DNA from 2 places in the Lysinibacillus sp. HST-98 genome. Region 2 is predicted to be linked to the other one. Evidence: a T-box and tRNA genes for the amino acid it is inferred to sense, from the RefSeq annotation. Region 2 holds a T-box; the other holds one or more tRNA genes.
The links. A T-box is a leader RNA that pairs with one kind of tRNA and senses whether it is charged. The one in region 2 lies ahead of serS (serine--tRNA ligase), so its partner is inferred to be a tRNA-Ser.

Region 1: it has a tRNA-Ser gene. The T-box ahead of serS (serine--tRNA ligase) is inferred to sense a tRNA for this amino acid. The anticodon was not compared.

What each region holds. Positions count from the first base shown of each region.
Region 1 covers NZ_JAENHX010000017.1:23,780-30,349, reverse strand. Annotated here, with positions in the region: gene recR (recombination mediator RecR) at 1-91, opposite strand, end outside; gene JIN86_RS23145 (YbaB/EbfC family nucleoid-associated protein) at 103-417, opposite strand; gene dnaX (DNA polymerase III subunit gamma/tau) at 438-2,225, opposite strand; RNA gene ffs (signal recognition particle sRNA large type) at 2,367-2,634, opposite strand; tRNA gene JIN86_RS23130 (tRNA-Ser) at 2,803-2,895, shown strand; gene JIN86_RS23125 (sensor histidine kinase) at 3,022-4,281, shown strand; gene JIN86_RS23120 (response regulator) at 4,282-5,160, shown strand; gene JIN86_RS23115 (cation:dicarboxylate symporter family transporter) at 5,253-6,527, shown strand.
Region 2 covers NZ_JAENHX010000005.1:222,955-229,524, forward strand. Annotated here, with positions in the region: gene JIN86_RS13975 (class I SAM-dependent methyltransferase) at 169-885, opposite strand; gene serS (serine--tRNA ligase) at 1,065-2,351, opposite strand; T-box leader at 2,482-2,698, opposite strand; gene JIN86_RS13985 (EVE domain-containing protein) at 2,924-3,397, opposite strand; gene JIN86_RS13990 (DinB family protein) at 3,409-3,945, opposite strand; gene JIN86_RS13995 (helix-turn-helix transcriptional regulator) at 4,013-4,960, opposite strand; partial or broken gene JIN86_RS14000 (NUDIX hydrolase) at 5,102-5,496, opposite strand; gene JIN86_RS14005 (YrzI family small protein) at 6,105-6,251, shown strand.

The sequences.
Region 1 (6,570 bases), on a different contig from region 2:
AAAACGCCAGACGAGCCGCAGTTTTCGGCCCGATACCTGGCAATTTCATAAAACTATCGATCAATTTAGATATTGGTTCTGGGTAGTACATATGAATACCTCCTAGAACGGAAGGTTTAAGCCTTGCGTGAATTTACCCATAGTTGAGTTTGTTTTTTCTTCTACTTTTTTCAACGCTTCATTTGTTGCAATAACAATTAGGTCTTGTAGCATTTCGATATCTTCTGGGTCTACTACAGATTCATCTAGATTTACTGAAACTACTTCACGCTGACCAGAAACTGTTACTTTCACCATACCGCCGCCTGCAACACCTTCAAATTGCTCAGCATTTAGAGCTTCTTGAGCCTCCATCATTTCCTTTTGCATTTTTTGCATTTTTTTCATCATACCTTGCATATTTCCCATTCCACGCATAAATGTTTCCTCCTAAAAATTTAATCTTCAATAATTTCAACAAAATCTTTACCAAAGAGCTTTTCAGCCTCTGTCACAAGTGGATCTTGTGAAGCAAGAGGTTGGGCATCATCGATAAATGGTTCTTCTGGCATTTCTGCCGGTGGTGGCTCTAATAATTCTTCTCCATGCTCTGATTCAGTCTGTGATTTCTTTTGCTGCAGACCATGATCACGAATAAACTCTTCACGCATTTTTAACCATGATTCTTCTGGTATACATAGCATTTCGTACATTGTACCAGTTTGCCCTGCAATTAATTGTGTAAAGTGAGCCTTTAAAGACTGGTTGTCGGCAACCATCTGACAATGAATATCATACTTGAATTTTAACACAAAAGCACTTGAAGATGCCGCAACAGGTTCGGCTTCTGCCAAAAGAGCAGATTGTGATTTTTGCATTTGACTTAAGGCTTGTGCCCAAATGGACTTAATACGTTGCACATCTTGCTTTGTGGCATCTTTCAGCACTTCCTGAATACGACCTGTAGGTGCTTTATAACCATTCGGACTTTTAGCTCGAGGCCGTTGCTCTTTTTGTGCTGTCGACGTCGTTTGCATAGGTGTCCCCGTTTGCAGTTGTAAGGATAGTTGCTGAACCAGCTGTTCAAGAGCTACAATTTTTTGAGTGAGATCAGGGTTTTCTCCCATTTCATTTGTAGTCACCGTCTGATGGGCTATCCCTCCTGAAAACTGTACCATTTTAAGCAAAGCCGTCTCTAAATAAATTTTAGTATGGTGAGAGAAACGCATCTCTTGCTGTGTCTTTGCAAGTATATCAATATACCCATAAAGCATATTTGGTGCAAATTCGTGTGCTAAAGTGAATACACGTTCCTCAGGAGATACAAGCTCTAAAAGTTCAGCTAAATCATCACTTGTTTGAAGTAATAATAAATCGCGGAAAAATGTAATTAAATCTTCTGAGAGCCGCAAAGGGTCCTTACCGTCAGCTATTAGTTGCTCTAAAAGGGCAAGCATTTGCGCAACATCTTTTACTTTGAGTGCCTCTGCTAGATCATAAAAAATATCCTGACTAATAGAACCTGTCACTAATAACGTATCCTCAAGTTTTAATTTTTCGCCGCTAAAAGACACAACTTGGTCCAATAAGCTTAAAGCATCACGCATTCCCCCTGCGGCTGATTGTGCAATCACCTTTAAACCTTGTTCTTCATATGGTAAGTCAATATCTTCTAAAACAACCTTCATACGTTCAATAATATCATTAGTAGAAAGTCGTTTAAAATCAAAGCGCTGACAACGAGAAATGATCGTAGCAGGCAATTTATGAGGCTCTGTAGTTGCTAAAATAAACACAGCATGAGGAGGTGGTTCTTCCAACGTTTTTAAAAGAGCGTTAAAAGCGCTTGTAGAAAGCATATGCACTTCGTCTATGATGTACACCTTATATCTACTGCTTGCGGGAGCAAAACGAACCTTTTCTATGATATCCCTAATCTCTTCAACACGTGAATTTGAGGCTGCATCAAATTCAATAACATCTGGATGTGAACCATCTGTAATACTTATGCATGTAGCACATTCATTACACGGCTCTTTCGACGGTGCATGTTCACAATTCAAGGCCTTCGCAAAGATTTTAGCAGTACTTGTTTTCCCTGTACCACGGGGCCCAGAAAACAAGTAAGCGTGTGTTGTTTTATTTGCTAGGAGAGCATTTTGTAGCGTTCTTTTGACATGTGTTTGACCAGACATTTCTCGAAAAGATTGCGGTCGATACACACGGTAAAATGCTTGATACGTCACTGATTTCCTCTCTCCTTCTCCATTTAATTGAATACTTTTATTATAGCATTTGCTGCATTATATAGAAAATGAAGTTGCTAAATTTAAAATAAAAAAGCATCCGCCTATAATAGACGGATGCTTTGAATTGGCAATTTAATGCCGTGCACCTTTCCTTGACAGCCGCACATAAGCGTTACTCTTGTCGTTAGCTCAGATTAGGCAACCCCGCGGCACATGAATAAGACCACTTAATGCTGCTTCCTTCCGGACCTGACATGGTTCATGGGTATCCATTGCGCAGGACCCAATCGTCAACACTACGTGCAAAAGGCAGACCAAACAATACGGACAGCCTCGAAAAAGGAATTCAGTCTCGCTAGAGCGGATTGCGAGTTACAGGACACCGCTACCTTCCCACCTAGCACGGCAATAACTAGTATACTGACTGTTTGTATAAAATGCAACTTAATGCACAAATTATTTATTTCTAAGTGACGATTTAAACAATATATATTTTTTTAAAAATTATCTTGACGTTCGTTTCTAGTTATGATAAATTTATTTTTGTCGATAAGACAGTAAAGCAATATAACATGGAGGTATACCCAAGTCTGGCTGAAGGGATCGGTCTTGAAAACCGACAGGCGGGTAACACCGCGCGGGGGTTCGAATCCCTCTACCTCCTCCAGTTTTAAATTTCCGACTACGAATGTAGCCGTTTTTTTTTGCCTAAATTGTATGTATTACTTGTTAGATACCACTTCCGCCTCGGTTGTGGTATTTTTTATTATATCAATGATGGGAGGTTGTTGAATTGCAATCGAAATTACTTATGACACGTGCTTCCCTTACTTGGATTTTCATTATTGCTGTTATGACTGCAATAGGTAGTGAAATTAAAATTATGCCTTTTGCTAATACAACATTCCGTTTTGGTTTAGGAACAATTGTCTTCTTTTTATGCACATTAATTAAACCTACACCAATTATTTTAGCTGGTGTAGCTACCAGTATTGTGACAACTATTTTTCGGGTTATTAATTCGACATTACACGATGTTCCGATTGCCGAGAGTATATTTAACCATTTACCAGCCGGTTTATTTTATGTATTGTTTGCAGTATGCCTGCAAGTTTTAGATATTCAACAATACAGAGAAAAACCACTAAAACTTGGTTTACTCGTTGCTTTTAGTGAGGTCATCAGTAATTTAGCTGAACAAATTTTCCGCTTTTTTGTCCAAACATATACTTTTTTATTTCTCCATGATCTCTTGATCCTATTAGCAGTAGCATTATTACGAAGCTTTTTTGTAGTAGGGATTTATAGCTCTATTTTGGTAGCGGAACAAAAAAAACGGGTACAAGAAATGCTGAATATTGGATCTGACCTCTATGTGGAGACACTATATTTAAAAAAATCAATGAATCATATTGAAACAATTACAGGTAGTGGTTATGAATTATATCGTCAGTTAAAGACGCTAGGTTTTCGAGCCGAGAGTTTACAAGCACTTCATATTGCCCAGGAAATCCATGAAGTGAAAAAGGATTCTCAACGGATATATGCTGGGATTTCAAAGATTGTCGGTGAAAAGAGCTTTGGCCCTTTCGTATTATCTGAATTATTGCATTATATTGAAGAAGGTAATAGGAAGTATGCAGAATTACTCGGTAAGGAAATACAATTTAATACATGTATAGACTTCGATTTTCAAACGAAAGATCATATTGCATTGCTTGCTCTATTAAATAATTTATCAGCCAATGCTGTTGAGGCTATTGAAAAGCAAGGGATCATTTCTATTGCTATTGAGCGCCAAGAGGATAATACTGTAATAACAGTATGTGATAATGGACAAGGGATTTCACAAGCAGATATTTCTGTTATTTTTGAACCTGGATACACCACTAAATTCAATGTTGATGGTGTTGCAGCAACTGGCATTGGGCTTTCACATGTTGCTGAACTAGTAGAAAAATTAAAAGGCTCAATAACCGTTGAATCAAACAATCAATACACAACGTTTAAAATCATAATTCCTACGCAAACTATTCAAACGGGAGAGACTTAAATGAGGTATTTTATTGTAGATGATGATCGTGCAAGTCGTGTTATGTTAAAGCAAATTATTGAAGATAGCGGGTTAGGAACAGTTATTGGTGAGGCTCGAAATGGTGAAGATGCCATTCCACAAATTTTAATGACACAGCCAGAGTTTGTACTTATTGATTTACTGATGCCTAAGCTTGATGGTATCGCAACTGTGGAACAACTTATGCAAAATCGTTTCGAGGGACAATTTATTATGATTTCACAGGTAGTGAATAAGGACATGGTTGGCGAAGCATATGAGCAAGGAATTGATTTCTTCATTCATAAACCAATCAATCGTATTGAAGTTGAAAATGTTTTAAAAAAAACAACTGAACAATTTCGACTTAAAAATTCACTATTAGTGATACGTCAATCACTTACAAACATTGAGTTAAGTGAACAAAAGACTCATAAAGCTACATCACGAGACCATATTCAATCTATTTTGAATGATATGGGGATTGTCGGCGAAATTGGTAGTGAGGATATCATTGCCATTATAGAAACATTACTTGCCCACCAGCACAAGATTGCACCCCTTCCTCCATTAAAGGAGCTTTATGAAGAAATTGCAGCTGTGACCAAGGCTACGCCAGATGAAATTTTAAAAGAGAGTAAGGCCATCGAGCAGCGTGTGCGTCGTACAATATTAGCTGCCATGATTAATCTTGCTAATTTAGGGGTTGTTGATTACACAAACTCAGAATTCGAGTACTATGCTCCTCGTTATTTTGATTTTAAAGAAATTCGTCAGCTCATGACACAGATTGAAGATCACGATAATCGTAAAGCAAAGGTAAATATTAAGAAGTTTATTCAAGTGTTATATTCAGACATTTTAACAAAAGTAAATTAATTTTCTCGGATTTTGTCGGATTCCATAAGTCCTCCGTATTATTAAAGTAAGGCGTGTCCTAAAAATTTAATATTAGGGGAGGTACAAAGGATTTGAAAAAGAAATTTAAAGTCAGTTTAGCCGCTCAGATTTTAATCGGTTTGATTTTAGGGATCATTGTTGGTGGTATCTTTTACGGAAACCCCAAAATTGAGACATATCTACAACCATTAGGGGATATATTTTTACATCTTATTAAGATGATTGTTGTACCGATTATTATTTCGACATTAATCGTTGGTGTTGCTGGTACTGGAGATATGAAGCAACTTGGACGATTAGGCGGGAAATCAATAATTTACTTTGAGATTATTACTACAGTTGCAATCGTAGTTGGATTACTTTCTGCAAACATTTTCCAACCTGGTGCAGGTATTAACATGAATGAATTATCTCAAGGGGATATTTCGAAGTATGTATCAACAACTGAGGAAGTACAGCATGAAGGACCATTTGATATCATTGTAGGCATTGTCCCAACAAATATTATTCAGTCAATGGCTGAAGGTAATATGCTAGCAATTATCTTCTTCTCAGTTATTTTCGGTTTAGGGGTTGCTGCAGTAGGTGATCGAGGGAAACCAGTCTTAGACTTCTTCCAAGGGGTAGCAGATGCTATGTTCTGGGTAACAAACCTCGTAATGAAATTCGCTCCACTAGGGGTATTTGGTTTAATTGGTGTAACCGTTTCCAAATATGGGTTTGCTTCACTGGTTCCACTTGCCAAATTGGCAATTCTTGTTTATGCAACAATGCTATTCTTTATCTTTATCGTTCTTGGACTTGTGGCAAAATTCGCAGGAATCAGCATCTTCTATTTAATTAAAGTATTAAAAGATGAGCTAATTTTAGCCTTCTCAACAGCAAGTTCTGAAGCTGTATTACCACGTGTTATGATGAAAATGGAGAAATTAGGGGCGCCAAAGGATATTGTATCTTTTGTTATACCGACCGGTTACTCCTTTAACTTAGATGGGTCAACACTATATCAAGCCATTGCAGCATTATTTATTGCTCAAATGTACGGTATTCACCTAAGCATTGGTGAACAAATTACGTTAATGCTTGTATTAATGGTTACATCTAAAGGTATTGCAGGTGTTCCAGGGGTATCATTCGTAGTACTTCTAGCAACTTTAGGTACTGTAGGTATTCCACTTGAGGGACTAGCCTTCATTGCTGGTATTGACCGTATTCTTGATATGGGACGTACAGTTGTTAACGTAATTGGTAACTCATTAGCGTCATTAGTAATGGCTAAGTGGGAAGGCCGTTTCGATCGAGAAAAGATGAAAAATTACTTTAATGATAATGAAAATCTAGCGTAATTTAAAAAAATCCTCACGATGTTGGATGGCATCGTGAGGGTTT
Region 2 (6,570 bases):
GAAAAAAGTATTCAAAATGGAGTTACTCCTTTTAAATAAATATGAGATTTTTAAAAAGGTTTGATCAATTTCCAGCTATGTTGTTTAACAAACGCGCCTAATTGTTGAATAAGGATACCTAAATGCTGGAATTGTCAAATTCGATAAGTTTACGAAGAACCTCCCTATTTATTTTATCCCATGAAAAATAAAAGATTTTGTTTCTGCAGTTGCTTGTTTAAACTCCCAATCTCCATAAGCTTGAATTTGTGAAAAGCCTGCCTTTTGTAAAGATTCATAGATTTCTTCCTGTGTTCGGAATTTTAATTGCATTTTTTCACGAATAACTACTTCTTCTGTACATGTATTTTTCACCGTTTCATAAAACGTAAAAACATCTTCTACAAACCCCTCGTATTCAGTCCAAATTTCAAGTGGCTCCCCGCTCACCTGATTCACTGCAACATCAGGTGTTAAATCCTTTTTCCAATGTTCCCAAGCTTTTGCTAATGGATTGCGTGTATCAAAAATAAAGTGTCCTCCAGATTTTAAAGCTCGATATGCATCTGAAATGACGTTCTTCCAACTTTCCTCTGTAAGAAATACTTGCGCAACATTTGCTGTCATTATGACAGCATCAAACATATTGGTTTTTAAGTTTGAGCTATCACCAACAATCCAAGCCACTTCCCCTTGATACTCTTTATTTTTTGCATATTCGATTGCCTCTTCATTCGGGTCAATAGCTATAATATGATAACCAGCTTTAGCAAAGTGGTTGGTCAATCTTCCTGTTCCGCAACCCAAATCAGCTATTTTTTTTACATTTAATTTCTTTAACATTGTTACAAAGAATTCATCGTCTTTGCCCCATTTATTAACTTGGTCATATACTAATGGAATCATTTACTTACCTACTTTCTTCATCTACTCATTATTTCTCTTAAACTACTTATTAAAGAAATGCGCCCTATTATTGAATAAGCTATTGCATGATGTATTCATAATATTCATTAGTTTGTTATAGCACGTAATTACGCTACATCTTTATAAGGCAAGACAATAAAGGATATCTAAAATCGCTTTTACCCGTTATTTAGGGCAATTACTTCTTTACCACCCATATATGGTCTTAAAACTTCAGGAAGTACTACGCTTCCATCGGCTTGTTGATAGTTTTCTAGTATAGCGGCAACTGTACGACCAATCGCAAGACCTGAACCGTTTAATGTGTGAACATATTCTGGTTTTGCATTTGGTTCACGACGAAAGCGAATATTTGCGCGTCGTGCTTGGAAGTCCTCAAAGTTTGAGCAAGAAGAAATTTCACGGTACATGTTTTGTGCAGGAATCCAAACTTCTAAATCATATTTCTTCGCTGCAGTAAAACCTAAATCAGCAGTGCACATTTTTAGTTTACGATATGGTAAGCCTAGTAATTGCAGTACTTTTTCAGCATGACCTGTCAACAACTCTAGCTGTTCATATGACTCCTCTGGTTTTACAAAGCGTACTAATTCCACTTTGTTGAATTGGTGCTGACGGATTAAACCACGTGTATCACGACCCGCAGAACCTGCCTCTGAGCGGAAGCACGGACTGTAAGAAGCAAAGCCTTGGGGTAAAGCCTCAGCCAGTAAAATTTCATCACGATAGAAGTTTGTTACAGGTACCTCTGCCGTTGGAATCATGAAATAATCTGTTTCCTCTAATTTAAATAAATCTTCCTCAAATTTAGGGAGATTTCCAGTACCCGTTAAGCTATCACGATTAACAATGATAGGTGGCAGCATTTCCTCATAACCATGCTCTTCTGCATGTAAATCCATCATAAATGTCATCAGTGCTCGTTCTAAGCGAGCTCCAAGACCACGGTAGAATAAGAAACGGCTACCTGTTACTTTTGCTCCTCGTTCAAAGTCAGCAATCTTCAAATCTGTAGCAAGATCCCAGTGTGCTTTAATGTCAAAATCAAATGTTGGAATTTCGCCCCAGGTATATTCTTCTATATTGTCGTCCTCTGTTGTGCCTACTGGTACAGATTCGTGTGGAATATTTGGCAAGCGCATCATCATATCTTTAAAGTGCTCTTCCACATTATTTAGTTGAACATCTATCTCTTTAATTTCATCACCAACCTGACGCATACGAGCAATAATTTCATCTACATTCTCCTTGTTGCGCTTCATAATTGAAATCTGTTCAGATACTTTATTGCGCTCTGCCTTTAATTCTTCTGTTTTAGCAATTAACTCACGACGCTTTGCATCTAAATCTTCAAAATCATCTAAGTTTCCTAAATCTTCATTACGTGTTAATAGAATTTCTTTAATTTCCGTGAAATTATCACGTATGCGTTTAATATCTAACATAGTCATACCTCCAGTAAATTTAATGATGGGAATCGTTGCATCCTTTAAGTCTTGGTGTAATTGCGTTGTAAGCTAAACTCAAATAGCTCCATTTTGAATAAAAATATACACAAAAAAGCCCCCACCCCTAAAAAGGGACGAGAGCTACCCGCGTTACCACCCTAATTGATTAAGGCATATGCCTAATCCACTTATTTTATAACGGCATTTCAGCCGGCAACAGCCTACTTACATTACTTCGACTGTGCAACTCCAGGACGGATTCACAAGTGCTTTTATCAGCTTCCACCGACCGCTGACTCTCTAAAAAAAACGTGCTTGCTACTACTTCCCATCATCGTGTTCAGTTATTTAAATTTCAACCATACTGTACTATATAAAAACAAATTTTTCAAGTCATTCCATAGGATACAAATTATTCTAGAAATTTTATTACCTTAACAAGATACTCCGCAATCTGGCCCTAAAATGAGAGCGAGCGCTGATCCTTATTACAGAATCGCGCCCGATTGCTGAAGATTGTTCTAACTAAGGCACACTATAGTTTAAGTGAAATTGTTCACAAAATGTAATCAGTGTTTTAATATCTCGGATAACGCCTGTTCCTCACCATCTAACATCGAAGTAACGATTGTCATAAAATCTTCAGCTCCAATTTCAAAATGACCTCTACGAAATGGATATCCCCAATTGCGATTTCCACGTGTAAAAGTGAGCTGGTTTAACAACAATGCAATCTTAACTTCTCGACAAGGAATATAACGCATATCTCTGCGAAATGGCATAAACGACTCCGACACTTGATGTTTGTAAGCACCGTTGTCCGTAACCTGACCAATAGCAGTAAATGCTTGAACTGGCTTCCCTTTTAACATGTCTGTGCGAGGGGAATAGTATATCAGCCAATCACCTGGAGACATTTTACGCAAAGGTGCAGCCTTACCGTGGCACAACTGTGCAAAACCACCTTCTATGGCTAAATTTACATGAGAAGCGGATACAACGCCAATCCAATATCTGCTTTTCTGACTTGTTTTATTCGACATGATGCATCCCCCTACTCTTCAAATGCTAAACTTTTCAACCGATCCAGTTGTAAAAAATGATGTCTGTAATGCATGTCAATCAACATAAACCATTCCTGCGCGTTTAAAGCACCGAACGCCGGATGAAGTATCTTGTTACTTACAGGCGCTTGTAGTAGAACTGATTCCGTATTCCTCATCCGTTCCACTACATTGTGAAGTCCATCTACCAAATGCTCCATGCTCTCTGGTGGTTGCGGAGTATAAATCGGAGAAGCAGGAACCTTAATACGAACAGCAGGAAATTGTTCTAGATTAAAAACAATCTTACCCTGCTCAGTTTTTTCCTTCGTTGGGTTCAATGTCGATTCTCTACCAGCTAAACATTGCTCGACATTATGTAGATGCATGAAAGCTGATTGTATTAAATGTACATACATCTGTCCAATGGACCAATCTTCTTCGTTCAGCTTTCTATGTAATTTTTCCATACTGAGTTTTGTCAGTTCTTCCAAATATCTTTCTACTGTAAGTTCAAATGACTTCAATACTTCCTTTGTACTTTTCATCCTTTAAGCAGCTCCTCTTCATTTTGGTATAGTCACAGTATAAAAGAACACTACTGACAGGTGTATGTCAGTAGTGTTCTAAAATTTTTTTCGCTACTTCCCGAATCTTGAAGCGTAAAGACTTCGGCTCAATCACCTCGATATCTCCGCCCCAGCCGAGTAAATGATGTAATAGTTCCTCTGGATACCGAACACGAAATTGAAAGATTACATCCTCATTCCGCTCCTCAATGGATGCAATATAAAAATTAACTGCTTCAATGATTTTGTCGGCAATTTCGGGGTTTGCTCTCATTATTATTCTTTCATCTCGATTGTCAGGTGGCCGATAGCTACTTAGGTCAAAATCATTTGGTAGAAGAAATTGATCTTCCAACACAGAAAGGTCGGACATCCGGGACAAGCGGAAATGTCGCATTTCTTGCCTCATTTCACAGTATGCTAGTAAAACCCAATTTTCATGGACAAGTGTTAATCCATATGGAGAGACCACACGTTTATGCTTCCGATTCCCATCTGTTTCTGGCATTTTTTTAATATACATAAAACTGATTTTGCACTGTTTCAAAATTGCATCGCGAACTTGATTAAGATACGTTTTTACCCGCTCTTCAGTTGACTGCTCACCTATATGAAGCAGTCGCATTGTTTCTCGAACAAGCCTTGACTCGTTACGAACTGACTCCGACAAAGTAGCCTCGATTTTGCGTTTAGCGGACTTTGCATTAATACCATAATCTGTATCCAACCTTTGTTCGATAAAATCAGCTCCCATGAGCAGGGAGACGGCCTCTTCTGCTGTGAACCTAACAGGGGGTAGAAAATATCCTTCCATTAAGGAATATCCCTGACCAGGGGCGCCTAAAATGGGAACCCCAGCCTCACTTAGTGCTTGAATATCCCTATATATCGTACGCACACTTGTTTCAAATTGAGAAGCTAAATCTTCTGCTCTCAGTGTTTTACTTCGCTGTAATTCAAGCGTGATTGCAAGCTGCCTCTCCGTTTTGTTCATTTTTTCCCTCCACCATTTCTGCATTCTATTACGGTACTTGTCCAATAGTAGAATAATAGCAAGTACTGTATGTGAGCTATATCCCTAAAAGTGAGCTGCCTATGCAACTCAGTATTCTTCAAGCAAAGCACCCGTTTTAGCTTAAATATTTTCTTTCATCTGTTTGGTGTTAATCAGATTTAACAACCTTTTGTTCAATTCCCAACGCCGTTTTATTGCTATCCCATTTCAAAAGTGTTACTGCCTCTTCAAAACATAACCATTCATAGTTAAGGTGCTCTTTGGATAATGATATATCTTTTGTAGGAACTTTAACACCAAATGAAAATTCATTGAATACATAAACGACTTGTCCCCAAAGGAAATTACTTTAACTACATCTTCTACTGCTAGTGAAGTAATGCAATATATGGATAATCTCTTGTAAAGCCAGCCTCTTCAAATACTTCTCGTTTAGCAGATTCAATAGGAGTCTGACCCTCTTCTCCACCACCAGCTAATCCCTGCCAATATCCATAATCACTTCTCTTAAAAATTGCATATTCAACCCGTGAATGTGAACACCGAGTGTGCCATGTACTGCCAAAACATCTTTTTCTTCGCCGCCATAGGCTTTTTCTACAGATTTTTACGCATAATCCACACTAGCTTTGTTGCAGAATTCTAGCCGAATGGTCACCATCAATAATTGCAATTTTCTTTAGTATTCATATTTATGTCTGGGATACCCTACTCAATGTGATCTGCTAATACTTTTTCATTTTGTAGCCATACCCCGGGTTTGGATTTCCCTATGTACCGCAGCATTCATAACGCTTCACACTTCAATAATTAGGAAAGCTTAGTAAAAGATGTTTACAAACAACGTAAAGTTAGTTATACTTACTAAGTAATCAAAAAAATTCTTAAGGAGGTCGAATAAAATGATCGTTATCGTTAAATTGATGTCATTGGTAGCTACAACTTCAGTAAAAATGAAAATCACACATTCGACCACATCGGAATGGACCGCTTAAGATTTTTTTGTAAATAAGCATACCCATACCGCAGGGAGAAGTGTCCCCCTGCGGTATTTTTGTGCCTTTTTCACCGTAGGGGAGTCTCTCTACGGTTTTTTTATGGCCATTTAAGGAGGTGATAATAAATGATATTAAACTTTTTTGCGCTCACGATAACTATTACCAAACGTAAGATCTCTCTTGAGAAAGCACTTCGTGATGAATATGTGGAAAAAATCTTTGAAGAGAACCGAAGAAAAATAGACGATTATATTCGTATTCGTCAATATTAATCTTGTTAATTAAAAAATATGAAAGGTGGGAATTGAAATGTTTTATATGATCAAAAGACGTTATGCAGTTTTATGGCTGGAGAAAGACACAACCACCAGATGAAGTAATATAAAGTGATAATATAGCTAATGTTATAATCTCAGTTGAGCTAACCCGTTCTAATCTAGGACGGGTAGCTTCAGGAGGTATTTTGCACTTTTTTAAGTGATATGTTACACAAACAACTTGATGTAGTTTAAGAAAATGCGGAATTACAATGTTAAAAAAAATAATTCTAATGCTAAAAATCGTAATTCCTCGATACTAAAATTGAATTTG